Regions from separate parts of the Aquitalea sp. ASV11 genome, predicted to be linked through region 2. Evidence: predicted binding sites of a transcription regulator. Region 2 holds the regulator's gene; each other region holds the start of a gene.
What was found. Region 2 encodes sigma-54, which starts transcription at its own class of promoters, with help from an activator protein. Its sites were predicted from a motif close to CTGGCACGCTTCATGCTT; they were not measured.
Positions count from the first base shown of each region.

Region 1: the regulator sigma-54 is predicted to act here: its motif matches at 5,343-5,360, upstream of JHD62_RS11540 (pilin).
Region 3: the regulator sigma-54 is predicted to act here: its motif matches at 4,284-4,301, upstream of JHD62_RS11765 (2Fe-2S iron-sulfur cluster-binding protein).
Region 4: the regulator sigma-54 is predicted to act here: its motif matches at 3,492-3,509, upstream of JHD62_RS10240 (ammonium transporter).

Region 1 is NZ_JAELUD010000031.1:11,237-18,848, reverse strand. It holds gene JHD62_RS11565 (glutamine amidotransferase) at 1-387, shown strand, start outside; gene JHD62_RS11560 (hypothetical protein) at 456-890, shown strand; gene proB (glutamate 5-kinase) at 996-2,114, opposite strand; gene JHD62_RS11550 (hypothetical protein) at 2,186-3,724, opposite strand; gene JHD62_RS11545 (adenosylmethionine--8-amino-7-oxononanoate transaminase) at 3,854-5,203, opposite strand; gene JHD62_RS11540 (pilin) at 5,392-5,814, shown strand; gene JHD62_RS22860 (pilin) at 5,832-6,272, shown strand; gene JHD62_RS11530 (PglL family O-oligosaccharyltransferase) at 6,340-7,612, shown strand, end outside.
Region 2 is NZ_JAELUD010000019.1:20,390-28,001, reverse strand. It holds gene rapZ (RNase adapter RapZ) at 1-825, opposite strand, end outside; gene hprK (HPr(Ser) kinase/phosphatase) at 806-1,762, opposite strand; gene ptsN (PTS IIA-like nitrogen regulatory protein PtsN) at 1,755-2,219, opposite strand; gene hpf (ribosome hibernation-promoting factor, HPF/YfiA family) at 2,341-2,667, opposite strand; gene JHD62_RS08530 (RNA polymerase factor sigma-54) at 2,739-4,163, opposite strand; gene lptB (LPS export ABC transporter ATP-binding protein) at 4,167-4,898, opposite strand; gene lptA (lipopolysaccharide transport periplasmic protein LptA) at 4,895-5,449, opposite strand; gene lptC (LPS export ABC transporter periplasmic protein LptC) at 5,439-5,999, opposite strand; gene JHD62_RS08510 (HAD family hydrolase) at 5,996-6,520, opposite strand; gene JHD62_RS08505 (KpsF/GutQ family sugar-phosphate isomerase) at 6,539-7,519, opposite strand.
Region 3 is NZ_JAELUD010000032.1:9,538-17,149, forward strand. It holds gene JHD62_RS11740 (phosphotransferase) at 1-956, opposite strand, end outside; gene JHD62_RS11745 (SDR family NAD(P)-dependent oxidoreductase) at 949-1,689, opposite strand; gene JHD62_RS11750 (GntR family transcriptional regulator) at 1,846-2,553, shown strand; gene JHD62_RS11755 (hypothetical protein) at 2,705-2,893, shown strand; gene JHD62_RS11760 (AEC family transporter) at 3,009-3,950, opposite strand; gene JHD62_RS11765 (2Fe-2S iron-sulfur cluster-binding protein) at 4,378-5,025, shown strand; gene JHD62_RS11770 (FAD-binding protein) at 5,022-6,653, shown strand; gene JHD62_RS11775 (NADH-quinone oxidoreductase subunit F) at 6,656-7,612, shown strand, end outside.
Region 4 is NZ_JAELUD010000025.1:37,257-44,868, forward strand. It holds gene JHD62_RS10225 (extracellular solute-binding protein) at 1-811, opposite strand, end outside; gene gcvA (transcriptional regulator GcvA) at 883-1,797, opposite strand; gene JHD62_RS10235 (NAD(P)/FAD-dependent oxidoreductase) at 1,991-3,301, shown strand; gene JHD62_RS10240 (ammonium transporter) at 3,549-4,751, shown strand; gene JHD62_RS22975 (EAL domain-containing protein) at 4,915-7,612, shown strand, end outside.

The sequences.
Region 1 (7,612 bases), on a different contig from region 2:
CACCCCAAGGGGCCGGAGGCAGGGGTGGTGGAAGTCGACCTGTTACCTGCCGCAGCAGAAGACCAGCTGTTTGCCGGCATGCCCGCCAGCTTCCCGGCGGCGGTCATTCACTGGCAGTCAGTCAGTGCCTTGCCGCCGGGCGCGGTGCGGCTGGCCACCAACGCATTCGAACCCAATCATGCATTCCGCCTGGGTTCGGCCTGGGGCGTACAATTTCATCCCGAGTTCGATCTCGCCGCTACGGACGCTTATCTGGCGCATCTGGCACCCACGCTGCAAGCGGCAGGTCTGGCACCAGAAGCGTTGCGGACACGGTTGTGCCCCACGCCACACGCTGCGGCAGTGTTGCAGCGGTTTGCACGCCTGCTGCAACAGCCGTCGGTCTGAGCGCGGCGCCCCGTACATGAATTGATCTGTTATCTGAACCTGATTTGGTTTTCCAGAAAGGAAGCATCATGTTTTATGCACTGTTTGCTGCCATTGTCGTGGTTGCCCTGGCTACTTCGCTGGCAGTAGTGCGTTTTTTTGACCCCGCCATCGTCAAGATCCTGCGTCGTACTCTGGGACAGGACCTGGCCGATGCCTGGCGCTACTACATCAGCTTTGCCATCGTGGTGGCAGGGATCTCCGGCGGCGTCCGCCCCTGGAATCTGGAGCAGTATCTGCCGCCCACTGCCGGCAAGGGCAGTACCCAGCTGGAACTGACCGGTGCGCGCTGGGTGCTGGAATTGTGGAACGCGCTGACCGAAACCCTGCGCTCGATGGCGCTGGTGATGTTCCTGTTCTTCATCTGCCTGATGATGGCTTATGTGATTGCCCGTGCGCTGGAATTGCGCCGTGCACGCGAGCTGGAAGCTGGTAAAAACGTGGATGCGTCCGGGCAGGAGTGATACGGCACCTGGCCTGCCCTGACTGCAGGCCCGGCTGGCTGTTGCAGATGCAAAAGGCGGCTTGCGCCGCCTTTTTTGTACCTGTCACTCCCCCGAAGCCAGGATTTACAGGGTGACCATATTGTCGCGGTGAATCAGTTCCGGCTCCACCATATAGCCCAGCGTAGCTTCAATCTCGCGCGTGGTTTTCTTCATGATCAGCCGGGCTTCGTCCGAGCTGTAGTTCACCAGGCCGCGTGCCACTTCCAGCCCTTGCGGGTCCACGCAGGCCACCGCTTCACCACGCAGGAAGTCACCCTCGATGGCGGTAACCCCTACCGGTAGCAGGCTGGTACCGCGTTCGCGTACCGCCAGTGCTGCACCATTGTCCAGCACGATGCGACCAGTCAGCTTCAGGTGGTCAGCCAGCCATTGCTTGCGTGCTGCCATGCGGTTGGTCGGTGCCAGCAACTGGGTGCCAATGCCTTCGCCATCGGCCAGACGCGACAGCACATCATGTTCGCGACCACAGGCAATCACCGTGTCGGCACCACTGCGGGCAGAACGCTTGGCGGCGAGGATCTTGGTGATCATGCCGCCGGTGCCCACGCTGGAGCCTGCACCACCGGCCATGTCTTCCAGTGCGGCATCGCCTGCCTGTGCTTCGTGCACGAATACCGCATCCGGATGCTTGCGCGGGTCGGCAGTGTACAGGCCTTGCTGGTCGGTCAGGATGATCAGCGCATCGGCTTCAATCAGGTTGGTGACCAGTGCGCCCAGCGTGTCGTTGTCGCCAAAGCGGATTTCATCGGTGACCACCGTGTCATTCTCATTGATGATGGGAACGACATTGAGATTGAGCAGGGTGGTGAGTGTGGTGCGCGCATTCAGGTAACGGGTGCGGTCGGCCAGGTCTTCGTGGGTCAGCAGGATTTGCGCGGTTTTCAGGCCAAAAGAGCGAAATGCGGTTTCATAGGCCTGACACAGGCCCATCTGGCCCACGGCAGCAGCGGCCTGCAATTCGTGTACTCCCTTGGGGCGTACCGACCAGCCCAGGCGCTGACAGCCTTCGGCAATGGCACCGCTGGAAACCAGCACCACCTGTTTGCCACGGCGTTTCAGTTCGGCAATTTCAGCGGCCCAGCGCGCCAGCGCCGCCAGGTCCAGTCCCTTGCCATCATTGGTGACCAGGCTGGAACCTACCTTGACCACAATCCGGTTGGCGGCATGAATCACCGAGCGCATACAAAACCCTTCTGCTGCAATAAATGAAGAAGCTGACGAGTTTACCGCAAACCGGACAGCCTGAGCGTGGCTCAGAAGTGGTCGCTATCGCGAAATTCCATCAGCTGGAAGTGGGGGGATTGCTTGTCCAGCCTGGAGGAGCGTACCAGCATGTCACCCTTGTCATCCCACAGGCGGAATTCGCGCAGCCGGCTGAACGGGCGGCCTTGCATCAACAGCAGGGCCGGACGGCGCAGGCTGGCAATGGCAGGGAGGCGCAGGGCAAATTGCGGGGTGTCGCTGGGATGGGTAATGGTGGGAATCACCATGACGGCTTCGGGTTTGGCCGCGATGATTTCCACCCCGCATTCCACATCGACCCCGTCCGGCAGCAAGGATACCCAGCACACCATGCACAACTGGGCGCTGTCGGGTTTGCCCGGATGAGTCAGCAACACAGCTTCGCCGGCGCGCAGGGTCTGACCGCGCGGCTGGCCGCGCAGCAGAAAGCCGGTGGCGCTCTGGTTCACTACCACAAACAGGCTGGGCGGCGGCGGTGCGCGGGTGGTGGGAGGCGGTGCGGCTTCTTCGTTGCCGGCCTGCACCCAACTCATGCCGTTGCTGCGATACCAGATGGCCGGCACGGTGGAAATCAGTTCGATTACTTCCTGGATCGGCAGGCGCTGGTGACGGCGGCGGCGCGGTTGCTGCCATTCTGCAGCCAGCGATTGCAGCAGGTGCAGCTCATCGTAAGTCTGGCTGGGGTTGCTGCTGGTGTTCTGTACCTTGGTCAATTGCTCGATGCTGTGATTCAGCACGGTAATGGCAGGCGCCAGATCCAGCAGATAACACCCGGCTTCCAGGGTTTCTGCCTGGATGCGCAGGAAGCGCGGCGGTTCGTCTCGACCAGCATCCACCAGATAACCATGGGCTTGCCCCTGAATCGCCTCAACCGGGACCAGTCCTGTCTGATGGGCCAGGTCCATGATCAACTGTTTGGCAACCAGTAATTCCGGCATGGACAGCCGGTTGGTGGAGGTCAGCCCCAATAGCAGGATCTGGCGATAAATGGTGGCCGGTGAGTCGTCGTTTTCCAGATGCTTGTCCTGCCAGCCACGCGCCAGGGCAAAGCTGAACAGCTGGTGGCAGTCGTACCAGAAGTGTGCTGGTGGCGGGCTGTAGCTCTGGCAGCAGATGCTCAGCAACTGGCGTGCCGACATCATGGTGTACAACAGCAGTTCAATGCGCTGTTGCTCACGCTCCAGCAAACCCCGTTTGGCCAGTCGCTCGCTCAGCGTGCGTTTGAAGGCAATGAAAATGGCTTCGAACAGGGCTGCACCCAGCATGGCCAGCTGGCGGGTGCGGGGTGCCGAGGTCAGATCGGTCTGGATGATTTCACTTTCCAGCGCGGGATAGTAGCGGTCCAGCCCTTTCAGGTATTGCAGCAGCAGCTTGTGGCGGTTGGCCACTTCCATCGGGGTACGGCTGAGATTGCGCAAGGCATCCAGCATCTGGCGGCCGCATTCATGCAGGTCGGTGTACGGCAAGCGTTCTACCCAGCTGGCAACGCTGTCAGGGTTGGTGTCTACCAATCTCGGGTCCATATCCAGAGCGGGCAAGGCAAGCTGCATCGTGCATCCTGTGGCTAGGCGGGTAAGGTGATGGGTTCTCGCGGGATGACAAACCATATGGATGGTTGATCTGCCATTCCTTGTATCGCTCATGCTATTTGAATCAAGCCCGCCTAGGCAAGGTAATCCTCACGGCAATGCGGTGACCGGCCCGGTCAAAATCGTGTTTTCTTGATGCAGGGCATCCAGCACAGTGCAAGTGGCCTGGAACAGCTGCACCATTTCAGCAGGCTGCATGACATAAGGCGGCATGAAATACACCGTCTTGCCGATCGGTCTGACCAGGCAGCCCAGTTTCAGCATGGCCGAGAAAAACGCTTGTGCAAAGTCGGCGCGCGGGCTTTCTACATCAAACGCCCAGATCATGCCGGTATGGCGGAAGTGATGGACATCTGCCCGTTCAGCCAGTGGCGCCAGAATGTCAGTAAAGGTTGCGGCCAGTTCGCGATTGCGCGCAATGATGTCTTCGTCGGCAAAAATGTCCAGCACGGCCAACGCTGCACTGCACGCCAGCGCATTGCCGGTGTAGCTGTGGGAGTGCAAAAAGCCACGGGTGACATCATCGTGATAAAACGCCTGGTAGATGGTGTCCGTGCTCAGTACGCAGGACAGGGGCAGGAAGCCACCGGTAATGCCTTTGGACAGGCAGAGAAAGTCCGGTTTGATACCGGCCTGCTCGCAGGCAAACAGCGTGCCGGTGCGGCCAAAGCCAACCGCAATTTCATCGGCAATCAGATGCACCTGATACTGATCGCACAGACGGCGCAGTTCGGTCAGGTAGACCGGGTGGTACATGGCCATGCCGGCCGCACCCTGTACCAGCGGTTCCACAATGATGGCTGCCATTTCGCCAGCCTTCTTTGCCAGTACATTTTCCAGTGAGCGAATGGCGGCCATGGCCACATCCTCGGCGCTCTGTCCCGGCCGGGCCTGTCTCGCATCCGGCGATGGCACCCGCACGCCAGGCTTGAGCAGCGGCGCATAAGTGGCGGAGAACAGCGGAACATCGGTGACTGCCAGTGCGCCGGCGGTTTCACCGTGATAGCTGTTATCCAGGCTGATGAAACGGCACTTCTCCGGCTGGCCGATGTTCTTCCAGTAATGAAAGCTCATCTTCAGGGCAATCTCGGTAGCGCTGGCACCATCCGAGGCATAGAAAACATGGCCAAGCCCGGTCAGCGCGGACAGCCGCTCAGACAGCTCAACCACCGGCCTGTGGGTGAAACCGGCCAGAATCACATGTTCCACCTCATCCAGTTGCTGCTTGATGGCTTGCTTGATACGCGGATGGCCATGGCCGAACAGGTTCACCCACCAGGAGCTCACGGCATCCAGATAACGATTGCCGTCAAAATCCTCCAGCCATACCCCTTCGGCTTTGGCGATGGGGATGATGGGCAGGGTTTCGTGGCGTTTCATCTGGGTGCAAGGGTGCCAGACGCTATCGCGGCTGCGGTTCAGCCAGTCCTGGTTGCTCATGAGGGCTCCTGTATGCGGGAATGGCAGGATGCTAACACAGCCAGTCCCGGCAGCTGGAACTGACAAAAAACGTCACATGCTGACAGGCTATGCAAGCTGAGTGATGGTGTACCGCCCTGAAAACACAGTGCGCAGCCACCTGGCACGCTTTCTGCATTAAGTAGCCCGTGCATACCACGGAGAGGGGCATGCGACGCAATAACGGATTTACCTTGATTGAACTGATGATTGTGGTAGCCATCATCGGCATTCTGGCTGCGATTGCGATACCGGCGTATCAGGACTACACCGTTCGGGCGAAAGTGGCAGAAGGCTTGACGTTTGCCGATCATGCCAAGACTTCAGTCAGCGAGTCTTACATTTCGAATGGATACTGGCCTTCAACCAATGCCAGTGCAGGTTTGCCAAGCAGTCTTACAGGCAACTACGTCAGTAATGTACAAGTTGCAGCCAGTGCTGGTGTCAGTGTGATTACCGTTTCATTTAATGCAGCTACTGCTTCGGGTTTACAGCTAACACTTACACCAAGTGTTACAGCTAGTAATGTTGTATCTTGGACTTGTTCCAGTAACGGGCTTTATCCAAACTATTTGCCGGCTAACTGTCGGTAATTTCCAAGGAGTATCAAATGCAAAAGCAAATCCAACAGGGCTTTACCCTGATCGAGCTGATGATTGTTGTGGCAATCATCGGTATTTTGGCTGCCATTGCCATTCCGGCTTATCAGGACTACACCGTACGTGCCAAGGTGTCTGAAGGTTTGGCCGCTGTTGCTGCAGCTAAAACCTCGGTGTCTGAATATGCGATCAGTAATGGTACTATGCCTGGTACAGCTGCTTCTGCAGGCTTCTCTTCTGTTGCAACCAAGTATGTTTCTTCTGTTGGTTACTCGCAAACCAGCAATACTGTCGGTGTGTTGACTGTTACCATGGCTAGTGGTATCGGTGGTAGTGTAACTAGTACAGCGAATGCCTTTACTCTGACTGGTACTCTTGCTAGCGGTACTGTAGACTGGAAATGTGCAGCCAGTACAATTCCTAGCCAGTATCTGCCTGCGAATTGCCGTTGATCATATAGCTTAATTTGTAATTATAAAGGGGTGCTTTTGCACCCCTTTGTTTATTTTGGTGTGGAAGATGAGAAAAATATCTAATTATTTTATTGGGCTAATCATTGTTTTACCATTTTTTAGCTTTGTTAGATTTCCACCTTCCCCTGATTGGTATTTCAGCGCTATTTCCATCGTGGGTTTAGGCGTGGCATTTGTACTGTTTGCATGGAGAAATGTGCGGCTGAACCTCTCGGTGATATCTGTTGGTTTGTTATTATTTCTGTTGGCATGTATCGGGTCTAGGCATGTTGAAGCACCTGAAGAATTGTCGGTGCTATTGTTGTTGTCTCTTTTTTCCCTATATGCAAAGAATGGTATTGATGAAGAAGGTCGTAGTGAATTTATTGTATCGCTTTGCATGCTGTTCTTTTGTGCGTCGTTGGTGCAAGTGTTACTTGGTTATATACAAATAATGGGTTTGGCCCCTTATTTTAATGGATTTGTTGTGTATGACGCTGTAAATCCTCGTGGCAATATTATGGGTAATATTGGTCAGCGAAATCAATATGCTCAATTTTTGACGTGGGGTTTGGTGGCAGCTTGTTATTTGTATTCTATTAACAAACTGCGGGCATTATTTTTCTGGGCTTCAATAGTTCTTTTTTCGCTTCTTATTTCTTGGTCTGGTGCGCGATTGATTTTGCTTTACGGTCTAATGATGTGTTGCCTTTCCTGGATTTGGTTACGTAAAAGTCATGAGGATCAGACGGTGCGGAAAATGGTCTTTGCCATTTCTGGGGCTGTTATTTTAGTAGTGTTAGTGCAGATTTTTAATCACCAGATATGTCAAATTCTTGGTTACATTGGCATGCCGATTGATGCTGAGAGTGGATCTGATCGTGTGATGGCCGCCGGTGTCGGAGCGCGTAGGCGTATCGAGTGGAGTAAGGCTTGGGATATTTTTCTCTCTCATCCTGTTTTTGGTGTTGGTCTGGGTGGTTATGCAGCTGAATCTGTCAGGTTGGAAGCATTCGGAGGATGGCCGAAATCCCCGGAGAGTTGGTTATTCAATAATTCACATAATTTGATCTTCCAGCTATTGGCCGAAACAGGTCTTGTTGGTTTGTTGCCCGTGGCACTATGTTTATTATTGATTTTTATCGGGTATGTGAAATTTGGTGCTAAGAGTGGTGAAAATTTGTTCTTGCTTTCAGTTTTTTGCATTATTGTTATTCATAGCTTGTTTGAATACCCATTATGGTATTTCCCGTTCATACTTTGTTTGGTCGTTGTTGGGGTTTTGGCTCCATTGCCTAGTGTCAATCTGAAGCTTCGTGGTTTTATTGTACGGACAATTG
Region 2 (7,612 bases):
CTGGCGATGTCGTAACAGGACCTGTTCGGCCGGAAAGGCCTTGGCCAGTTGTTCGGCAATAAAGACAGAGCGATGCTGACCACCGGTACAGCCGATGGCCACAGTGAGATAGCTGCGGTTTTCGCGGCTGAATTCGGGCAACCATTTGAGAATCATGCAGCGGATATCTTCCGCCATTTGAGCGACCAGCGGTTGCCCCGCAAAAAAGTCGACGATGGGTTGGTCGCGGCCGGTAAACGGACGCAAGGCCAGGTCGTAATAGGGATTGGGCAGGCAGCGGACGTCAAACACGAAGTCGGCGTTCAGCGGAACGCCATGCTTGAAGCCGAAGGATTCGAAAATGATGGTGAGCCGACTGCTGTCTGCTTCCACCAACTGCTTGATGGCCGTTTTCAATGCATTGGCTGATAATTCGCTGGTGTCGATGCGAATACCCATTTCCTGCACGCTGGCCAGTAGTTCCTGCTCCAGCTGGATGCATTCCTCCACCGTGGAGCCGCTACCCGACAGTGGATGCCGGCGGCGGGTTTCGGAAAAACGCTTGACCAGGGTTTCCGGCTTGGCCTCGAGAAACAGCAAGCGTACATCCACGGCTTGCTGACGCAGTTTGTCCACCTCGGCAGGCAGTGCGCCCAGCGAAGGGCTGGAGCGGGTGTCCACGCTGATGGCAATCTGCTGGTAGCCATAATCGGCATAAAGCGACATGGCTTCGTGCAGCATGGTGGCTGGCAGGTTGTCCACACAGTAAAAGCCAGAGTCCTCCAGTGCGCGCAGGGCGATGGATTTACCGGAACCGGACAGGCCGCTAATCAATATCAGGCGCATTTTCCTGATCTCTGAGGAAGTTGGTATGGCGTTCGATGAACTCACGGGTACTGTCGATACCACGCAGTTGCAGGATGTAGTTGCGCACAGCCGCTTCAACCAGCACCGCAAGGTTGCGACCTGCCGCAACCGGCAGCACCACCTTGCGCACCGTCACGCCAATGATGTCCTGGGTTTCCGACTGGATGTTCAACCGGTCCAGGGCCTGCATCGCCTGGTCGTTGGCCTTGACCAGGTGAATAATCAGTTTTAGCACCTTTTTCGGACGCACAGCGGTTTCGCCAAAAATGGTACGGATATTCAGGATGCCCAGGCCGCGCACTTCCAGAAAGTCGCGCAGCAGCGGCGGGCAACGGCCTTCCAGGGTTTCCGGGCCGATGCGGTACAGTTCCACCGCATCATCGGCCACCATGCCGTGACCACGGGAAATCAGTTCCAGTGCCAGTTCGCTCTTGCCCATGGCCGAATCGCCCATGATCAGCACGCCGATTTCCAGCACATCCAGAAACACGCCATGCAACACGGTGGAAACTGCCAGTGCGCGCGCCAGATAGATGCGCAGCACATCCATCAGGTAGGGGCTTTCCAGCGGTGTGCTCATCAGCGGCACATTGTGGGTGTGGCAGTAGTCGCGCAGCAGTTTGGGCACTGGCTGGCCATTGGCCACCATCACCACAGACATGGTTTTGTGGAACAGTTGGTCCAGCGCGGTCTTGGCGGCGGATTGTTCCAGCCGGTTGAGGTAGTCCACCTCGGCCAGACCCAGCACTTGCACCCGGTTGGGGTGAATGAAATTCAGGTGGCCGACCAGGGCCAGGGTAGGGCGTTGTTCGTCATTGCCGATGGGGCTGTCCGCGCCGCCGGTGCCTGCTACCCAGGTCAGGTTGAGCTTTTGCTGGTTGTCCTGATACAACCGGCGCACGGTAATGCTAGGCATGGTTGGTATTCCATCCGGTGAGCAGCTGGTACAGATCGGCACGCGAGCTTGCGCTGAGCAGTTGTTCACGCAGCTGTTTGCTGGAGAACAGCTGTGCCAGCTCCGAGAGCACCTGCAAGTGCAGGTCGGTTGCCTGTTCCGGCACCAGCAGGACAAACAGGCTTTGCACCGGCTTGCCATCCGGCGCATCGAAAGGAATCGGGTTCTTCAGGCGAATGAACACGCCTGCCGCTTCCTTGAGCCCTCTGGCACGGCCATGCGGAATGGCCACCCCTTGGCCAAGGCCGGTGGAGCCCAGTTTTTCCCGGGCAAACAAGCAGTCGAAAATTTCACTGCGGGCGATGCCGTGGGTGTTTTCGATAAGGAGGCCCACCTGCTCGAAGACGCGCTTCTTGCTGGCGACATCCAGGTCCGGGAGGATGTGATCCTGTGTCAGGATTTTGCCAATCAGGCTCATAGGAATGGTTGCACGCGGCTACAGAAACTGGCCAATTCTACGTTGCCTTCATCAAAATGAAAAAGGCTCCGAGCAAATAAAAACGGGAACCCGCCGGGTTCCCGCATCGAATACATAATGCTTACAAGCTGGCTTCCGGTTGAACCTGCGGGCTTGCTGCACGGTGTTCGCTTTGTTTTTCCTTGTGCTTGAGTACCTGGCGATCGAGCTTGTCCATCAGCGCGTCGATGGCAGCGTACATGTCGGAGTCGGTGGCCTCTACGTGGATATCCTTGCCGGAAAGGTGAACATTCACTTCCGCCTTCTGTACCAGCTTGTCTACCGACAGGGTGACAGCAACGTCAATCACGTGATCGACATGGCGGGTGATGCGTTCCAGCTTGGTTTCCACGTATTCGCGGATGGCCGGGGTTACTTCGAGGTGGAGACCGGTTACTTTGAGGTTCATACCCTAACTCCTTCTTGTGTTGACTACCCGGTCGGGTCGGCCGGGCGGGCGGATATTCTTCAAGGCGTGAATCACAATGCCTTGCGCAGATTGACCGGCGGTATCTGCATAGCTTCACGATACTTCGCAACGGTGCGTCTTGCAACCTGAATCCCTTGCTTGCCCAGTTCGTCGGCAATGGCGCTGTCCGAAAGTGGCTTGGCCGGGTTTTCACCGTCTATCATGCGGCGGATATGCGCCTTGATGGCCGTTGCCGAGCATTCGCCGCCGCTGTCGGTTTCCAGTGCACTGCCAAAGAAATACTTCAGCTCGAACAGACCACGAGGGCAAAGCAGGTATTTCTGCGTAGTGACGCGTGAGACGGTCGATTCATGCAGGCCTAGTTCGTCTGCGATGTCCCGCAGGATAAGCGGCCGCATGGCGACTTCACCGTGTTCAAAGAACGCTTGCTGTCTTTCGACTATAGCTTCTGACACTTTCAGAATGGTGTCAAATCGTTGCTGGATGTTCTTGACCAGCCATTTGGCTTCTTGCAGCCGGCCAGTCAGTTCGCCTGCGCCTGCCCGGTTTTCCGACAGCATCTGGGCGTATAGCTGGTTGACACGCAAGCGCGGTACCGCGCCGTTATTGAGTTCGGCCACCCAGTGACCACGCCGTTTGCGCACGGTGACATCCGGAATGACATAGTGCACGTCTTCACCGCCAAAGCTGGATGCAGGGTGGGGTGTCAGCCGGGCGATCAGCTGCTGTGCCTGGCGGATGGCTTCGTCATCCACGCCCAGAATGCGCTTCAGGCGGGTGTAATCGCGATTGCCCAGCAGCGTCAGGTGCTCGGCCACAATCTGGCGGGCCAGTGCATGGCCGGGCTCATTGGCGGGCAAACGGGCCAATTGCAGGCCAAGCGACTCTGCCAGGTTGCGCGCGGCAATGCCGGGGGGGTCGAATTGCTGTAACAGGCGCAATCCGACCATCAGTTCATCGGTTTCCAGTTCCAGTTCCAGCGGCAGGTTGCTGGCCAGTTCTTCCAGATCGGTAGTCAGGAAACCGTTGTCGTCCAGTTCTTCAATCAGCAGCTGGACGATGGCCTGGTCGCGGGTGGGCAGGGTCAGTTCACCCAGCTGCGCCAACAGGTGTTCGCGCAGGCTGACCGGGCAGGGGACGTTGAGCATGGGGTCGAATTCATCGTCCCCGTCGTTGCGTCGGCTGCCACTGCCCCAGTCGGTGAGTTCGCCATTGCTGGCGTCCTGGCTGTTGTCACCATCGCTGCTGTCCGACGCCGTGCTGGTGGATTCTTCCTGGGCAGCCGGCGTTTCTGCCTGGCTGCTGTCATGCGAGGGCGGCTCATCGCCGCGTTCCAGCATGGGGTTGTCCAGCAAGAAGCGTTCGACTTCTGCCTGCAGGTCAAGCGTGGACAGCTGCAACAGCTTGATGGACTGTTGCAGTTGCGGCGTGAGGGTGAGTTGCTGGGAGACCCGTAGCTGTAGTGACTGTTTCATGGCTTACAGGTGGAAGTGCTCGCCCAGGTAGACCTGGCGCACTTTCTCGTTGTTGACCAGTTCTTCCGGCTCGCCGGAAGCCAGTACCGAACCATCACTGATGATGTAGGCGCGATCGCAGATGCGCAGGGTTTCACGCACATTGTGGTCGGTAATCAATACGCCAATGCCACGCTGTTGCAGGAAGGTGATGATTTTCTGGATGTCGATGACGGCAATCGGGTCTACCCCGGCAAACGGTTCGTCCAGCAGGATGAAGCGTGGGCGGGTGGCCAGCACGCGGGCAATTTCCACTCGGCGGCGCTCGCCACCGGACAGTGCCAGCGCATTGCTTTCGCGCAGGTGGGCGATATTGAGGTCGTCAAGCAACAGGCTGAGTTCCTGCTCCAGCTTGTCGCCCTTGTAACCGGCAATTTCCAGCACCGCCGTGATGTTTTCTTCCACCGTCATCTTGCGGAAAATGGAAGCTTCCTGCGGCAAATAGCCCAGTCCAAGGCGGGCGCGCTGATGAATGGGCAGGTGGGTGATACTGTTGCCATCCAGCGTGATTTCGCCTTCATCGGCACCGATCAGCCCGACAATCATGTAAAAGCTGGTGGTCTTGCCGGCACCGTTGGGGCCAAGCAGGCCGACCACTTCCCCGCTCTGGATCTGCAGGGCGACGTCCTTCACCACCGTACGTTTTTTGAAGCGTTTTTTCAGGCGCTCCACTTTCAGGATGCTGGGGCCGCTCATTGGGTGTTTCCGTCTGTTTTCTTGCCAGCTGGGCTGTTGTCCCTGGGCTTGGGCTGAATGATGGCTGTCACGCGGCCGCCATTGCTACTGGCACCACTGCTGACTTCATACATTTCGGTTTCGGTGTTGTAGGTAATGACATTGCCGATGACCAGATCACTGCCACGCTTGACGCGGGCATTGCCGGTGAGCACGGCAACGTGGGTGACGGTGTTGTAGTCCAGCTGGTTGGCCTGGCCTTCGATCCATTCGTTCTTGCCGTCCATTTTCTGGCGGAAGTTGACCTGGCGTCCGGTGGCCTGCATGGTCTGGTTACCCTGTTTGTCCTGGGTGACCGTGGCGCGGTCGGCATTGAGCTTGAGTGTGCCCTGGATGATGACGACATTGCCTTGCCATACCGTGACGCCCTTGAGCTGGTCGAGGTTGCCCCGGTCGGCACTGATTTCGATGGGCTTGTCCCGGTCGGCCTTTTCGGCATGGGCGGTCTGGATGGCGCACAGGCCGAGGGCCAGCCAGGCCAGCCGGATGAAGCGGCGGCAGTTATTTTTCATAAGTGGCCTTTGCGTTGGACAGCAGCTGTAATTGTCCAGCCTGCTGTTCGTAAATGAAGCCCACGGCGCTGCCGCTGGACTTGCCATAGTAGAAGTGCGTGAGGGTATCTGCGCGGGCAATGTGCTTGACGGTGTCAATGCGCATATTGCTGCTGACTACGCGGGTTTCCAGTTGCGTGGCGGTGGCCGGCTGGATCAGCGTGACTTTCTTGTCGAACAGTACCTGTTTGGTCTTGCTGTTGTAACGGCCGCTTTCACCAATGGCATGGTAGGCCAGTACGCCATTCTTGTAGCTTTGCAGGTCCGGCGATTCGAAATACGACTCGGTGCGGTCCGGGTATTGCCACATGCGGCTGGCAATCATCTTGTCCTGCAGCATGCCCTTGGGGTCGAAGCGGGTGGCCATCACGCCCTGCGCCACGACTTCAGGCTTGTTCGGGTCCAGCTCGTGCTTGCTGGGCTGCCAGCGTGACACGGCATCCAGCCAGACGGTCAGCAAGCCGGTGATCAGCACCAGCAGGATGGGAAACAGGCGGTGCGAACGGATCATGCTAGATACCGTGCCACGATGGCGTCAAAATTGCCTTGCGCCTGCATGATCAGCTCGGCCAGTTCACGCACTGCGCCCTGACCGCCGGGGAAGCCGGTGACATAGTGCGCATGCTGGCGTACCAGGGTGGGGGCAGCCGGCACGGCCACCGCCAGGCCGACGCGGCGCAGAACCGGCAGGTCGATCAGGTCGTCGCCGATGAAGGCGCATTGTTCCAGCGTGACATCCGCCTGTTGCAGCAACTGATTCAGGGCTTCCTGCTTGTTGTGGATGCCGCCGAAGTAAAAGTCGATGCCCAGCGCCTGTGCGCGGTGTTCCACGCAGCGGTCGGCCCGCCCGGAGATGATGGCCAGCCGTACGCCAGTGGATTGCAACAGCTTGAGGCCCAGGCCGTCCTGCACATAGAAGGACTTGCTCTCTTCTCCCTGGGCATTGTAGTAAATGCGGCCATCGGTCATGACGCCGTCAACGTCCATGATCAGGAGCTTGATCTTGCGGGCTTGTTCGGTAATGGCTTGCATGGGCTTCCTTGTTGCCGGCTAGACGACGCCGGCCTTGAGCAGGTCGTGCATGTGGATGGCGCCGGCCAGCTTGCCGTCGGCATTCACCACCAAGAGGCTGGTGATGCGGCGCTGTTCCATCAGGTGGACGGCCTCGGTGGCCAGCTTGCTGTGCAAGATGGTTTGCGGGGCGGGGCTCATCACCTGGTCGATCAGCAGGTCGTAGATATTGCCGGAGCGTTCCAGCGTGCGGCGCAGGTCCCCATCGGTATAGATACCCTTGATGTCATTGTCCGCCGTGGCAATGGCCACCATGCCCAGGCGCTGGTGCGACATTTCCAGCAAGGCATCTTTCAGCGGCGTGCCGGGCAATACGCGCGGCAGTTCGTCGCCACTGTGCATCAGGTCCTTGACATGGACCAGCAGACGCCTGCCCAGGCTGCCGCCGGGGTGTGACAGGGCAAAGTCTTCCGGGCCGAACTGGCGGGCATCCAGCAGGGTGACTGCCAGGGCATCGCCCAGCGCAATCTGCACCGTAGTGCTGGTGGTGGGGGCCAGGCCCAGCGGGCAGGCTTCTTTTTCCACCTGGGTGTCCAGGAGGATGTCGGCTTCGCGGCCCAGCGAGGATGAGGGGTTGCCGGTCATGCCGATCAGCACCAGCCCCTTGCGCTTGAGCGCGGGCAGCAAGGCAACCACTTCACCGGATTCGCCGGAGTTGGACAGGGCGATGACCACATCCTGTGAGGTAATCATGCCCAGGTCGCCGTGGGCGGCTTCGGCCGGGTGAACAAAAAAGGCCGGGCTGCCGGTGCTGGCCAGCGTGGCGGCGATCTTGCGTCCGACATGGCCGGACTTGCCCATGCCTGTTACCACAATGCGGCCACGGCAGGCCAGAATGGCATCCACGGCACGCAGAAAATCGCCGTTCAGGCGGCCTGACAGGGCCAGAATTGCATCCGCCTCGGTCTGCAGCACTTCACGTGCCAGATCGAGCCGGGAGCTTGTTTGCGCTTTTTCCATAGGGGAAAGTATATCAAAGGTTATAATCGTCGGAGGCAGAAGCTGGTGCATCTTTTGCTTGGCGTGTGATTTTGCCCTGTCATGGCGTCATGC
Region 3 (7,612 bases), on a different contig from region 2:
TCCGGATAGCGGGCTGCACGCCAGCCGGTGATGGTAACGGTCATGCACAGGCGGGTGAGGATGAGCTCGTACAGCAGGTCGATTTCCGCATCCAGCAGGGGGCAGACGGCATGGTAGCCCGCCACCAGCTCGCCCGCGCTATCCAGCGGGTTGTCATGCTCCGATAGCTGGTAGGAACAGGCCACCGCCAGTTCGTTGATCAGTGGTGCTTGCACCATGTCGCCAAAATCGATCAGCCCGACCGTGGTGATGTGATCCTGCGGGTCCACCAGCACATTGTAGGGATTCAGGTCGTTATGAATCACCTGATGGCGCAAGCCGTCCAGCCGTGGCTGCACCTGCTGCATGAAGTGGGCCAGCCAGTCGCTCAGCACTGCCTTTTGCGGGCTGTCCGGGGTTTCGGCCAGCAGCGGCTGCAGCCGCTCGGCATGCTGGATGTCCCACAGCAGCGGATGGTGCGCTGCCGGATGCACATAGTCGCGCAAGGCATTGTCCAGCCGCCCCAGCGTTTGCCCCAGGTGGGCGCGCTGGGCGGGCGAACGGCTGACCTGATGCAGCGGCTGGCCGGACAGATAGCTCAGCAGGCGCAACACGCGCTGGCTGCCATCGGCCATGTACACCGGCGCGTAGGGCTGGCCATCCAGCCTGGGCATCAACTGCGGAATGGGCAGGCCTGGGTCCGCTGCCCGCGCATGCAGCAGCGCCCGGCTTTGAAAGTCGGTGACCGCACGGTCCTCGGCCGGATGAGTGAGCTTGAGGACAAATTCGCGGCCATCCTCCGCCCGGATATGGAAATTGGCATCGCGCTCGCTATTGAGCGGGCTGGCAACCCCGCGCAAGCCATAGTGCTGCCACAGCAGTGCAACAGCTTCCTTGCAGTCAACCGGGGCCGCGGCAGTGGAAAACAGCTGGTCGATCACGCCTTGGGACACGGCTGGGGACACGGCTTCAGACATGCTGCCCCCCGTTGATGTGGATTTCCGAGCCATTGATATAAGAAGAATGGCCGGAGCAAAGGAAGTAAATGGCCTCGGCCACTTCGTGCGGCGTACCCAGCCGGTGCATCGGCACATCGCGCTCCACAATGCGGGCGGTGTCCGGCGACAGGATGGCCGTGTCGATTTCACCCGGCGCAATGGCATTGGCGCGGATGCCGTGCGGACCGAACTCATGCGCCAGCTCGCGCGTCAGCGCTGCCAGCCCGGCCTTGGAGGCGGCATAAGCCACCCCGGCGAACGGGTGTACGCGCGACCCGGCAATGGAAGTGACATTGACGATGGAGCCCTGCCCCTTTTTCAGTTCGTCAAACAGCCCGCGTGCCAGCAAGGCAGTGGACACCAGATTGACATTCAGCACCCGGCTCCAGACGTCGATATCGCTGGCCAGAATACCCAGCCGCTCGCCTAGCGGGCCCTTGGGTGAGATGCCGGCATTGTTTACCAGTGCATGCAGTTCGCCATTTGGCAACCGGCTTTTCACCTCGGCAATCAAGTCATCCAGGCAAGAGAGGTCGGACAAATCGGCCTGTACATGGCTCTGCCGGGCGGACGGCCACAGGCAGGCTTCGGAAAAAGGCTGGCGCGACACGGTAAAAATCTGCCAGCCATGCTCCTGGAACAGCTTGACCGTGGCATGGCCAATGCCACGACTGGCACCGGTCAACAGCATGTAACGGGTGGATCCGGACATGGAGTCTCCTGCTGGTAAGGGCTGATACACAGCCAGACTGCGCACGAAAGGGACAGCGTGTCGGCACCGGATAGCTGCGACAAGCCCGACATCACGCTCACAAATTATGATGCATCATATTTGCTGCATTTTATTCTGACAAGTAGCAGTGGTAACATGATGCACCCGTCACCACCTCTCACCGGCCCGCAACGCATGGACTACCAACTGGACACACTGGAACACGACAATCTGGGCAGCACGGTCTACCAGCTGCTGTGCAAGGCGCTGATCCAGGGCCGGCTGCAACCCGGTGCCCGACTGAAAATACGTGAGCTGGCCGAGCAACTGGGCACCAGCGTCACCCCGGTGCGCGATGCCATCCTGCGTCTGGTGCAGGAACAGGCGCTCACCATGCAGTCCCCGCGTGACATCCGCGTGCCCTACATGACGGTGGAGCGCTATCTGGAAATCCGCGCCATCCGTATCCGGCTGGAGGGGCTGGCCGCCGAAACCGCTGCGCAGAAGGCAGACCCCAGCGCCATTGCCCGGCTGGAAGACATTGTCAGCCGCAACGCACTGGCCATGACGGCACAGGACACGATGCTGGGCTGCGAGCTTAACCAGCAGTTTCACTTTGCCCTGGTGGATATCGCCGGGTTGCCCTTCCTGCAAGGCATCCTGTACCGCATCTGGTTGCAGATGGGGCCACTGATTGCCTCCGTGTACCAGCAAGGCGGCAGCGACATGATTGACTACCACTACCCGGTACTGGCGGCCATCCGCACTGGCGATGGGCCTGCCGCCGCCGCTGCGATTGGTGATGACATCCTGCATGGCGGGCACAGCATCCTGCTGCATTTGCAGGCCCGCGCGCAGCAATAAGCGCGGTTTTCCGAACGCAGCAGACCGGAAAGCCGTCCACAGCCAGCGACGGCTATTAAATTTTCCTTTTCTATCAATATCTTGAAATAACAAGCAGCAGGCACGGCTTTTGCAACAAGCAGCCCCATCTGAATGCCGGAAAGCTGCTGCCATGCCTATCAAACTCTTGCTTACCCTGAGCTTTTCTTCCCTGCTGGCCCGTCACCTGGGCAGCACCCCGTTGCCGGACCTCACCAACGCACTACCCCTACCCGGCGTGCTGCTGCTGATGACGCTGGGCAATGCCCTTGCCTACCTGCTGGTGCGGCTGTTGTTCATCAAGCTGTCCTCGCAACACTGAGTCTTGCCATCCCGCTTCACAGTCCCTGGCCCTTGAACGCAACAAGGCCCGGCAATGCCGGGCCTTGTTGTTTTCCGCTACTCAGACCAGCAGCGCCAGCCTGGGCGTGCCGTCATCACACCATGAAGTAAATCAGCGCCGCTTCACCAAACACCCCGATCACCGTGCCTACCAGTACAGAATGCGAGGCATGCAGCGCATAGGTCTGGTTGCGTACGGCAAACATCGAGGCCGCAATGGCAGTGGGCACCGCACCGACAATCAGCGCCTGCCTGGCAAACTCGGCATCCACGCCAAACAGGAAGATGCCCAGCAGCATCAGGGCCGGTTGCAGGAAGTTCTTCATCGCCACATTACCTACCACATGGCCGTTGAAGCTGGGCTTTTCGCCGCAGAACATCAGGCCCAGCGCCAGCAGCGACACCCCACCGGCCGCCTTGGCCAGCATGTCCACGCTTTCCTGTACCGCAGCGGGCAGATGCAGATGATTGAAGCTGAGCACCACCCCCAGGATAGGCAGCCAGACAATCTGGTTGGACAAGGTCTTGACCAGGCTTTGCTTGAGCATGGCCACCATGCCGTCATCGTCCCCCGCATCCGCCATTTCACCGCAGCGGCACAGCACGATGGTAAGCGGCAGGATGACAAAGCTGGTGATCAGGTTGCCAATCAGCACGGCAATGAAACCCTGCGGCCCGCAGACCTGCTGCAGGATGGGCGCGCCAAAATAGGCCATGTCCGGAAAGGTACACACCAGCGCCTGGATGGCACTGGTTTTCAGCCCCTGCCGGTAGTAATAGCGCCCGGCCAGCAAGGCCAGCACATAGGTGCCGACAAAGCCGAAGGTCATGCACAGAATGAAAGGCAGGTTCTGGATACGCTCCGGCGGCGTTTTCAGCGCGCCGATAAACAATGAACAGGGCAAGGCATAACGCATCACCAGCGTTGCCATCACCCCCACATCCGCCTGACGGAAATAGCCGCGCTGGCCGCCAAACCAGCCCAGCAGCATCAATAGCACCACCGGTAGCAGTGCTGTACTCATGGTTCCCCACATGGTCTTGCTCCTTGATTTCTGTAGTGTGTCTCCCACCCACCTCAGAGCAAGCCCCGTGCCACGCAATGGTCATTGTATGTCATTGATTTGAATGAACAATACCATTGGCAAAACGCTGAAAGTACGGCCAGCCGCGAATCCACTGTTTAAAAAGTACGGAAATCCGCACTTTGCCTGTCCGCCAGCCGAATCCCGCAAATCACTACCCCGCGTAAGGTTTTCCGTAAACCGAAGTCCGGCAGAAGCACGGTTTTCCGTTGATCTTGCTCCACACGGCAAAAATCAATTCATGGTTTTTTCTTTTTATTCAACATCTTGAAGCATTTTCACTCTGTGGCACGCTCCTTGCAGTAGCGCAAGCAACGGCCCGGCCAGTGGCAGCACACCATGCCGCCGCAGGCCGCAACCCAAGCTTGAGGACAATCCCATGAGTGAAACCATCCGCATCAGCATTGATGGCAAGGTGGTGGATGCCACACCCGGCAACTCCATCCTGCACACCCGCCTGGAAGGCGATACGCCGCTCACCGCCAATATCGGCTGCATGGGCCAGGGCGTGTGCGGTTCCTGCCGCTGCCTGGTCCGCAAGGCCGGTGAGCGCAGCGCCCAAACCCGTCTGGCCTGTGAAACCACGGTAGAGGACGGCATGCAGGTCAGCTTTATCGATTACTACCTGCCCGACCACGTCCACCACTACCGCCCGCATGATTTGCGTGATGGCTGGCAGGCCCTGCCCCAGCTACAGCAAACCTTTCCCGAGTTGAGTCACTGCCGGCATTGCAGCGGCTGCGACCGCGCCTGCCCACGGCACATACCGGTGCAGCAAGGCATGGCACTGGCGGCCAGCGGCCAGTTGCAAGCAGCCGCCGCGCTGTTTGACGCCTGCATCATGTGCAATCTGTGCACCCTGGCCTGCCCGGAAAACATACGGCCCAATCATGTCGGCCTTTACCTGCGCCGCGCCCAGGCCATCCAGAACCTGCGCCCCGGCGATCTGCTTCGCCGCCTGGAACAACAGGCCCGTGGCGAGCTGGCCATCAACACCCGCAGCGATACTCCCAGGAGCGAAGCATGAACAACGCGATTCCCTATGCACAAGCCCTGGCCAATCTGACCGCCCATGCCCAGTCACCGCTGCGCCCGGCCGACCTGTCGCGCAGCGCATTGCTGGCGCAATACCACCCGGACAGCAACGCGGATGCCAGCACCTTGCTGCAAATCGGCCCCAGCCGCGGCCAACCCTGCCACCCGCAACTGGCCGCCTTGCTGCAAAGCAATGCGCTGATCGACGGCTTTGACCTGGCCGGTGCCGAACAGCGCAGCACCGATGTACTGGTGATTGGCGGCGGCGGTGCCGGTGCGGCCGCCGCGCTGACCGCCGCGCGCAGCGGCGCGCAAGTGATGCTGGCCAGCAAGCTGCGACTGGGCGACAGCAATACCGTAATGGCCGAAGGCGGCATCCAGGCTGCACTGGCCGCCAGCGACAGTCCGCAACAACACTTCGACGACGCCATGCGTGGCGGCCACAAATGTGCCAATCCGCAACTGCTGGCACAAATGGCCAGCGATGTGCCCGGGGTCATCCGCTGGCTGATTGAACTGGGCATGCATTTTGATCTGGAAGACCCGCTCAGCGACGGTGGCAAGCTGCGTTACAAGCAAGCCGGTGGCTGCAGCCAGCCGCGCATCCTGTGCTACCGCGACTACACCGGGCTGGAGATGATGCGCGTGCTGCGCGAAACCGTGGAACTGGACCCGGCCATCACCCTGCTCAACCGCTGCCCGGTGGTGGAACTGCTGTCGCACGAGGACGGCAGCTGCGCCGGGGCCGTGCTGTACGACCTGGAATACCAGCGCTTCATGGTGGTTTCCGCCCGGCAAACCATTCTGGCCACCGGTGGTTGCGGCCGGCTGCATCTGCAAGGCTTTCCCACCTCCAACCACTACGGCGCCACCGCCGACGGGCTGGTGCTGGCCTACCGGCTGGGTGCCGGCTTGCGTGACATGGACGCCTTCCAGTACCACCCCACCGGCGTGGCCTGGCCGGCGCGACTGCGTGGCGGGCTGATATCCGAAGCTGCCCGCTCCGGCGGTGCCTTGCTGGTCAACGGCCTGGGCGAGCGTTTTATCGAAGAACTGGCACCGCGCGACGTGGTAAGCGCCGCCATTCTGCGCGAATGCGCCGCCGGGCGCGGCATCGAACGCAATGGCCAGATCGGCGTGTTTCTGGACACCCGCACACTGGGGCCGGAACTGGCACAACGCCTGCCTGCCTTGCAGCACCTGGCCGACAAATGCGGCGTAGACCCCACCCGCGAGCCCATGCTGATCTACCCCACCCTGCACTACCAGAACGGCGGCGTGGTGATAGACGGCAACGGCCAGACCGAAGTCCCCGGCCTGCTGTGTGCCGGTGAAATCACCGGTGGCATTCATGGCCGCAACCGGCTGATGGGCAATGCGCTGCTGGACATCCTGGCTTTTGGCCGTCGCGCCGGACGTCAGGCAGCCCGACTGGCGCAAGCTGCCCGCCACAAGTCATCGCTTCCGCCCCTGCGCGGCGGCATCGAACACGTCTACCGCTGGCAACGCCAGCTGGCACTGGCCGGGCTGGACGCCAGCGTTCAAGCCCCCTTGCTCTATCCGGGACAGGCCCGCCTCGCCCTGCATCGCCCCACCAGCCAGCGCGCCCAGGAGAAATGATCATGGAAAAACTCAATCAGGTACTACTCAACCCGGCAGTGCAGGTAGGCCCAAACCTTGACGCCTGGCTGCAGACAGGTGGCGGCCTTGGCCTGCAAGCGGCACTCAGTGCCCGCAGCACCATCATCCGCCAGATTGCCGACGCCGACCTGCGCGGCATGGGAGGTGCCGGCTTCCCGGCCTGGCGCAAATGGGAAGCCACCGCCAATGCCGTGGGCGACAACAAATACGTGGTGTGCAATGGCAACGAGGACGAACCGGGCACCTTCAAGGACCGCACCTTGCTCAGTGCCTCGCCCCATCAGGTAGTGGAAGGCGCGCTGATTGCCGCGCTGGCCGTGCGCGCCGCCTGCGTCATCTTCTACATCAACCCGCACCAGGGCCAAAGCATGCAGCACATGCAACTGGCAGTCAGCCAATGGCAACACAGCGCCCTGTTGCAACAGCTGGAGCAGGCCCTGGGCCACCCGCTGGAAATCAAGGTAGTGGCCAGCTCCGGCCGCTATATCGGCGGCGAGGAAACCGCCGTGGTGGCGTCGCTGGAAGCCGGCTTCCCCTTCCCGCGCAAGAAGCCGCCCTTCCCGGCAGAACAAGGCATCAACGGCCAGCCCACGCTGATCAACAATGTGGAAACCCTGGCCAATGTCAGCCACATCCTGCGTCATGGTGCCGACTGGTACCGCGCACTGGGCGTAGGCAAGGCCAGCGGCACCAAGCTGTACTCGCTGTCCGGCGACGTACTGCGCCCAGGCCTGTACGAGCTGCCCATGGGTACCAGCCTGCAAGAGCTGGTGTTCCACTACGGCGGCGGCATGCTGCAGGGCAAGGCCTTCAAGGCAGTGTTTACCGGCGGCCCGTCCAACACGCTGCTTACCGCGCGTGATCTGGACGTGGCGCTGGATTTCGACTCGGTATGGCTGCGCCATTCCCGACTGGGCACCGGTGCGATGATTGTCATC
Region 4 (7,612 bases), on a different contig from region 2:
GCGTCATCGCCCAGCAGTCCAGCCAGGCCAGCACGCCCTCGCGCGGAATGGCATAGCCGACATCAGCCCCGGCCTGGCGCAGCGAGTTGAGCTGCTGGGTGCCGTAATTGCCGAACATCACTGCCACCTTGTGGCGGATGAACAGTTCGGTGGCTTCTTCGGGCAGGTTGTAATAAGTCAGTACATTGCGCCGCAGGTCGATCAGCCGCTTCACCATGGCGGCCTGTTGTGCAGCATCCAGCTGGAAGGGTTGGGCAATGCCGCTGGCCAGCGCGGCAAAGGAAAAATTGTGCGGCCCGCTGTTGAAGTCCAGCACCTTGTGACGATAGCGCGGGTCCCACAGCACGTTCATGGAGTCTGGCGGGCGGGCAAATTGCCGCTTGTCGTAAATGATGCCCATGGTGGAATAGGTATAGGGCACGGCATACAGCTTCCCCTGCTGCTGCAGGCCGGGAATGCTGGCCCGGTCGCGAAAGCGTGGCAGCTGGCGTTGCAGATTGGGAATCAGGGACGGGTTCAGCGGCAATAGCAGCCCGGCAGCATGGTAGCGCTGCATTTCGGCGGTATTGGCGGCAACCACATCAAAACGTGGTCCGCCTGCGGCGTGCATGCGGGCCCACAGTGCCTCGTCGGAATCGACAAAGGTCACTTCGACGCTGACCTGATAGCGCCGTTCAAAGTCATGCACCACTTCCGGGTCGGCATAACCCGGCCAGGCCAGCACGCGCAGCACGTCCTTGGCCATGACCAACTGGCAGCACAACAGGCTGACGATCACCCCCGCAAGCAGGCGTATTGCTCTTGATGTCACGTAGATATTCTTTTTTTCAAGCCACCGTTTGAATGTAGCTGTTTGTACGCATTTCTACTTGTTTTTTTCACTTATTCAGTCTGCTTTGACAAGCTTTCCCGATAGCGCGCCGCCTGCTGCAACAACCAGTCGGCAAAAGCCCGGTGTGGCGGCGATTGCTGACGGTCCGGCGGACAAACCAGGTAATAGGCATTGTCACTGGGCAAGGAAATATCACAGGGGGTAAGCAGATTGCCACTGCTGATTTCCTGCTGCACCAGAAAGCGCGGCACCAGCGCCACCCCCATGCCGGCACGGGCCGCTTCCACCAGCATGGAAAACAGCTCGTAGCGCGCCCCCACCATGGCCTGTGGATTATCCACCCCTGCCGTTACAAACCAACGTTGCCAGGCCTCATGCCGGGCCGACAAATGCAGCAAGGGGTATTGCGCGATGTGCGCCGCCGGCACAGCAGTGCCGGACACCAGCTGCGGGCTGCACACCGGGATCATTTCTTCGCCAAACAACCAGCTGGCCTCGGCACCGGGCCACACGCCATTGCCAAAATGGATACAGGCGTCAAAGCCGGTATCGGTAAAGATGAAGGGGTCGGAACGGGTGGTGATGTTGACGGTGATATGCGGATGCGCCTGATTGAACAGCGGTAGCCGCGGGATCAGCCAGCGGGTGGCAAAAGTAGGCACGGCGGCCAGTTCGATCACCCCTTCTGCGCCCTGATGCGCCATCAAGGCCAGGGTATGGCGCTCCAGCCGCTCCAGACAGTCACGCACCCCTCGCGCATAGACCCGGCCGGCTTCAGTCAGGCTGACCCGGCGCTTGATGCGATGAAACAGGGCAACACCCAACATGTCCTCCAACTGGGCAATCTGCTTGCACACCGCACTCTGGGTGAGAGACAACTCCTCCGCCGCACGGGTGAAACTCTGGTGGCGCGCCGCACTCTCCAGCGCCTGCAAGGCCTCGATACCGGGTAAACGTTTACGCATACATTCTTCCATTTACTCACAATGTGTGGAATTTATATCGTTTGCGAGCGCCACAGTGACACAGGCAAAGTAGCTGGCAGTGATTGTATTTAACCCGGCACTGCTTGTCGTGACCATTCACCCCCACCTTACTTGATGCATGAAAGTTGGTGCATGAATGGAAGGATACGGCCAGCAGGCATCAGGAGCCTGCATGTCTTTGCACAAGAAAAGAATCGTAATTGTCGGTGGTGGTGCCGGTGGTCTGGTGCTGGCCAGCCGTCTGGGGCGGCTGGCACGGCGCTCGGCCCAACTGGACATCACGCTGGTGGATGCCTCGCGCACTCATATCTGGAAACCGCTGCTGCATGAAATTGCCGCTGGCAGCATGAACCCGCACCGCGAGGCACTGGATTACCTGGCGCAGGCCAAGCGTGACGGCTTCCGTTTTTGCCTGGGGCGCATGACCGGGCTGAACCGTCAGCAACAGACCATACAACTGGCCGCCACCGCAGATGAACAGGGCCGCCCGCTGATTCCGGCGCGCACCCTGCACTACGACATTCTGGTGATGGCCATCGGCAGCACCACCAACGACTTTGCCACCCCCGGCGTGGCCGAGCACGCCATCTGCCTGAACACCCCGGCAGAGGCCAGCCGTTTTCATCAGCAACTGGTCAATGCCTGCATTCGCGCCAGTTTGCAAAACGGGCCACTGCGCACCGGGCAATTGCACGTCACCATCATCGGTGCCGGGGCCACCGGGGTGGAACTGGCGGCAGAACTGCGCAACACCACGCGCGAACTGGTGGCGCATGGCCGGGAAAACATCAATCCGGACCGTGATATCCGGCTGACCCTGATCGAAGCCGGGCCACGCATTCTGCCGGCACTGCCCGACTCGGTGGCCGCCCGGGCGCACCGTCAGCTGGAGAATCTGCAAGTGGAGGTACTGACCGGTGAAAGGGTCAGCGCCGTCGACGCCAATGCCGTCCACACCGCCAGTGGCCGCTACATTGGGTCGGAACTGGTGGTCTGGGCGGCCGGTGTACAGGCACCGGCCATGCTGGCCGGGCTGGATGGTCTGGCCAGCAACCGGCTCAATCAGCTGCTGGTACGCCCTACGCTGCAAACCACGCTGGATGACAAGGTCTACGCGCTGGGCGACTGCGCCGCCTGCCCGGATGGTACCGGCTGGGTTCCGCCACGGGCGCAGGCGGCCAGTCAGCAGGCCGAGCTGCTGTATCACAACATCCGCTGCCAGCTGGCTGGCAAGCCGCTACAGGACTTCCGCTATCGCGACCTGGGTTCGCTGATTTCGCTGGGCCGCTACAGCACGGTAGGCAGCCTGATGAGCAGCCTGTCGCGCCGCAGCCTGTTCGTGCACGGCCAGTTTGCCCGGCTGATGTATTTGTCCTTGTACCACCGCCACCAGCTCACCCTGTTTGGCTGGCTGCCCACCGTGCTCACCGCTGCGGCCCGCTTGCTGCAGCGACGCACCCAGCCATTGGTCAAGCTGCATTAGCGCGATGCACGCAGGCTGACGCGCCGGGCACAACGCACCAAAGCGTTGCACAAACACGCACAAATACACCAACTTGGTGCACATGCACCGTTTTTGCGCCGAAAGAATCCAGACCATCATTCACCAATAAAGCGCCGGTTTCCGCCATTTTCGTGCATGCCATGACCAAATTGGTGCAAACCGGCGCCAGCTGGCATTCGCCTTGCTTTACACAGTCCCACAACAGCCGATAACAACGGGACTCGCCATGCCAACTGCCAACGCGCCATCAGACGTACTGTTCCTGCTCCTCGGGGCCATCATGATTCTGGCCATGCACGCCGGTTTTGCCTTTCTGGAACTGGGCACCGTGCGCAAGAAAAACCAGGTGAATGCCCTGGTGAAGATTCTGACCGACTTTGCCGTCTCTGCCATTGCCTACTTCTTTGTCGGCTACACCGTGGCCTACGGGGTCAATTTCCTGGGTGATGCCCGCCATATCGCCGATCACCATGGTTATGAGCTGGTGAAGTTCTTCTTCCTGCTGACCTTTGCCGCCGCCATTCCGGCCATTGTGTCCGGCGGCATTGCCGAACGCGCCAAATTCCACCCGCAGTCGGCCGCCACCTTTTTGCTGGTGGGACTGGTGTATCCCTTTTTCGAGGGCATCGCCTGGAACAACCACTACGGCGTGCAAGACTGGCTGAGCCACAGCTTTGGCCAGCCCTTCCATGACTTTGCCGGTTCGGTGGTGGTGCATGCGGTAGGTGGCTGGATTGGCCTGGCTGCCGTGCTGAATCTGGGTGCGCGCCGTGGCCGCTACAGCAAGGAAGGCCGCATTTCCGCGCATCCGCCCTCTTCCATTCCGTTTCTGGCTCTGGGCGCGTGGATCCTGATTGTCGGCTGGTTCGGCTTCAATGTGATGAGCGCGCAGCGTCTGGATGGTATTTCCGGCCTGGTGGCCATCAACTCGCTGATGGCCATGGTGGGCGGCACGCTCAGTGCCATGTGGGCCGGCAAGAACGACCCCGGCTTCATTCACAACGGCCCGCTGGCCGGGCTGGTGGCGGTGTGTGCCGGTTCGGACATCATGCACCCGCTGGGTGCGCTGGTGGTGGGGCTGGTGGCCGGTGGCATGTTTGTCTGGCTGTTCACCCAGACCCAGAACCGCTGGAAGATTGACGACGTGCTGGGGGTATGGCCGCTGCATGGCATCTGTGGTGCCTGGGGTGGCATTGCCGCCGGAATTTTCGGCCAGAGCGCACTGGGCGGTCTGGGCGGCGTCAGCCTGCTGTCGCAAGTTTTGGGTACCGTGGCAGGCATTGCCGTCGGTTTTGGCGGTGGCTATGTGGTGTATGCGCTGCTGCACAAAACCGTAGGCATCCGCCTGGATGAAGAAGAAGAATTCAACGGTGCCGACCTGACCATCCACCAGATCAGCGCTACGCCGGATCGCGAAACCACCTGGTAAGTCCTCTCCGGGCGGGCCGGGCCTGCAGAACAGGCCCGGCCCGCTTGTCATAATCTTGATCAGCCTCAGATATTGGCCGGTTTTGTCCGACAAGAAGACACACAGCGTACGATGCCTCCGCTATGCTGACAGTCAGCAAGAATCGTGGATTGCACGCAGAAACATGAGTCCTTCTTTTTCCCTGAACGGCAGGCGTACCCTGCGTACCCGCCTTACCCTCGGCATGTTGCTGGCCCTGGTGCTGACGCTGTGGCTGGCGACCTTGCTGATCAGCCACACCCTGCGCCAGCAGATGGAAAATACCATTTCGGCCCAGCAGCTTTCGGCCGTCTCGCTGGCCGCGCACGAGGTAGACCGCTCGGTCAACGAGCGCATTCAGGCGCTGCGCTCCCTCACCGTACAGTTCAAGGACAAGCCGCTCACCGCCGCAGCCATCCAGCCCGAGCTGGAACGCCGTCCCATTTTGCTGATGATGTTCAACTGGGGCATCGTGGTGATGGACATGAAGGGAACGGTACAGGCCAGCATTCCGGAAAACCTGGGCCGACTTGGCCGCACCTACCAGCAGCACACTTTTTTCCGTCAGGCCTTGCAGCATGGCGGTCATTACATCACCGAGCCGGTTTACGGCCAGTTCACCGGCCAGCCGGTGGTTTCGATGCTGGAACCCATGCTGGACAGCCACGGCAAGATGATAGGCTTGATCATGGGCGTGACCAATCTGGCACGGCCCAACTTCCTGGATGCCATCAGCGACGCACGCTATGGTGCCACCGGCAATTTCTTCATTACCGCACCGGCCAGCCGGCGCTACATCATGTCGTCCGACAAGGAGCGCCTGCTCAAGTCCGGCCCGCCCCCGGGCATCAACCCGGTATATGACCGCTATATCAACGGCTACGAGGGTTCCGGCATTGCGGTCAGCTCACGCGGCGTGCTGGAGCTGTCCTCCAGCGTGAAAATCAAATCCACCGGCTGGCTGATGCAGTCGGTCCTGCCGGCGGCAGAAGCCTTTGCCCCCATCCGCGCCTTGCAACAGCAGTTGTTCGGCATGGCCTTGTGCCTCACCTTGCTGGCCGGTGGCATCAGCTGGTGGTGGCTGCGCCGCCAGTTACTGCCGCTGACCGAAGCCACCCGGCTGCTCAACAGGATGGGCGATGGCGAACTGCCCAAGCAGGCCTTGCCGGTCTGTCATCAGGATGAAGTGGGATTGCTGGCCACATCGTTCAACAGCCTGCTAAGCCGGATACAGCGCGAAGAAGAACAGGCAGCCGAGCACGCTGCCAACCGCCTGCTGCGCAAGATCGTGTCGCGGATTCCCGGCGTGGTGTTCCAGTACCGGCTGTTTGCCGATGGCCACGGTTGCTTCCCGTTTGCCAGTGAAGCGTTTTACGACATCTACGGCATCCATCCGGAAGCGGTGCGCCAGTGTGCCGACCCGATTCGTGAAATGGTGCACCCCGACGACTACGCGCATTTCATGGCGGCCTTGCAGGATTCAGCCAGCACGCTGACACAATGGCGTATTGAATACCGCATTTGCATGCCGGATGGCAGCATCAAATGGCTGTTGGTGGATGCAATGCCGGAGGCGGAAGGCGATGTGGTGCTGTGGCACGGTTTTGTCATGGACATCACCCAGCACAAGGCCATGGAAGATGAACTGCGCATTGCCGCCACCAGCTTCCAGACCCAGGAAGGCATCATGGTAACCGACAGCCAGGGCATCATCCTGCGGGTCAACCCCTCGTTCTGCAAAATCACCGGCTACAGCAGCGAGGACGTGGTGGGCAAAACCCCGGCAGTACTCAGCTCGCACCGTCATCCTCCGGCTTTTTACCAGCAACTGTGGCAAGCCCTGCAGGAAGAGGGCGTGTGGCAGGGGGAAATCTGGAATGCACGCAAAAACGGGGACATCTACCCGGAATGGCTCACCATCACCGCGGTGGTGGACGGACAGGGTGCCACCAGCCATTTCGTCGCCATCTTCCAGGACATCACCGAACGCAAGGCGGCAGCAGACAAGATCCAGACGCTGGCCTTTTACGACCCGCTCACCCACCTGCCCAACCGCCGCCTGCTGCTGGAGCGCCTGCAACACGCACTGGAAAACGCAAGGCGCAAACAACAGTATGGTGCGCTGCTGTTCCTGGACCTGGACAACTTCAAGTCGCTGAACGACACCATGGGCCACGATATGGGTGACATCCTGCTGCAACAGGTGGCCGCCCGCCTGCTGGAGGGCCTGCGCATTGGCGACACCGTGGCCAGACTGGGCGGGGATGAATTCATCGTGATGCTGGAGAACCTGGGCGAGAAGCGCGAACAGGCGCTGCGCGAAGCGGAAACCGTGGGCCGCAAGATCCTGCTTTCCCTGCACCAGCCCTACAGCCTGAATGGCCATGCCTACCGCAGCAGCTCCAGCCTGGGGATTGCCTTGTTTGCACGCGAACATGCCTGTAGCGAGGACATCCTGAAGGAAGCCGACCTGGCCATGTACCAGGCCAAGGCTGCCGGCCGCAATACCCTGCGCTTCTTCGACCCCTTGATGCAGGCGGAAATCAATAACCGCACCCGGCTGGAAGCCGAACTGCATCAGGCACTGGAACACGGCCAGTTCGAGCTTTACTTCCAGCCGCAGATCCACCACCAGCAGCCCTGCCGCAGCGTGGAAGCGCTGCTGCGCTGGCACAATCCGCAGCACGGCCTGATGCTGCCCGGCAGCTTCATCACGCTGGCCGAACAGAGCAACCTGATCCTGGCCATCGACCACTGGGTGTTGCAGCAGGCCTGCCAGCAACTGGCGCAATGGGCCGGACAGCCGCATTTGTCTGCGCTGAGCATTGCCGTCAATGTGAGTG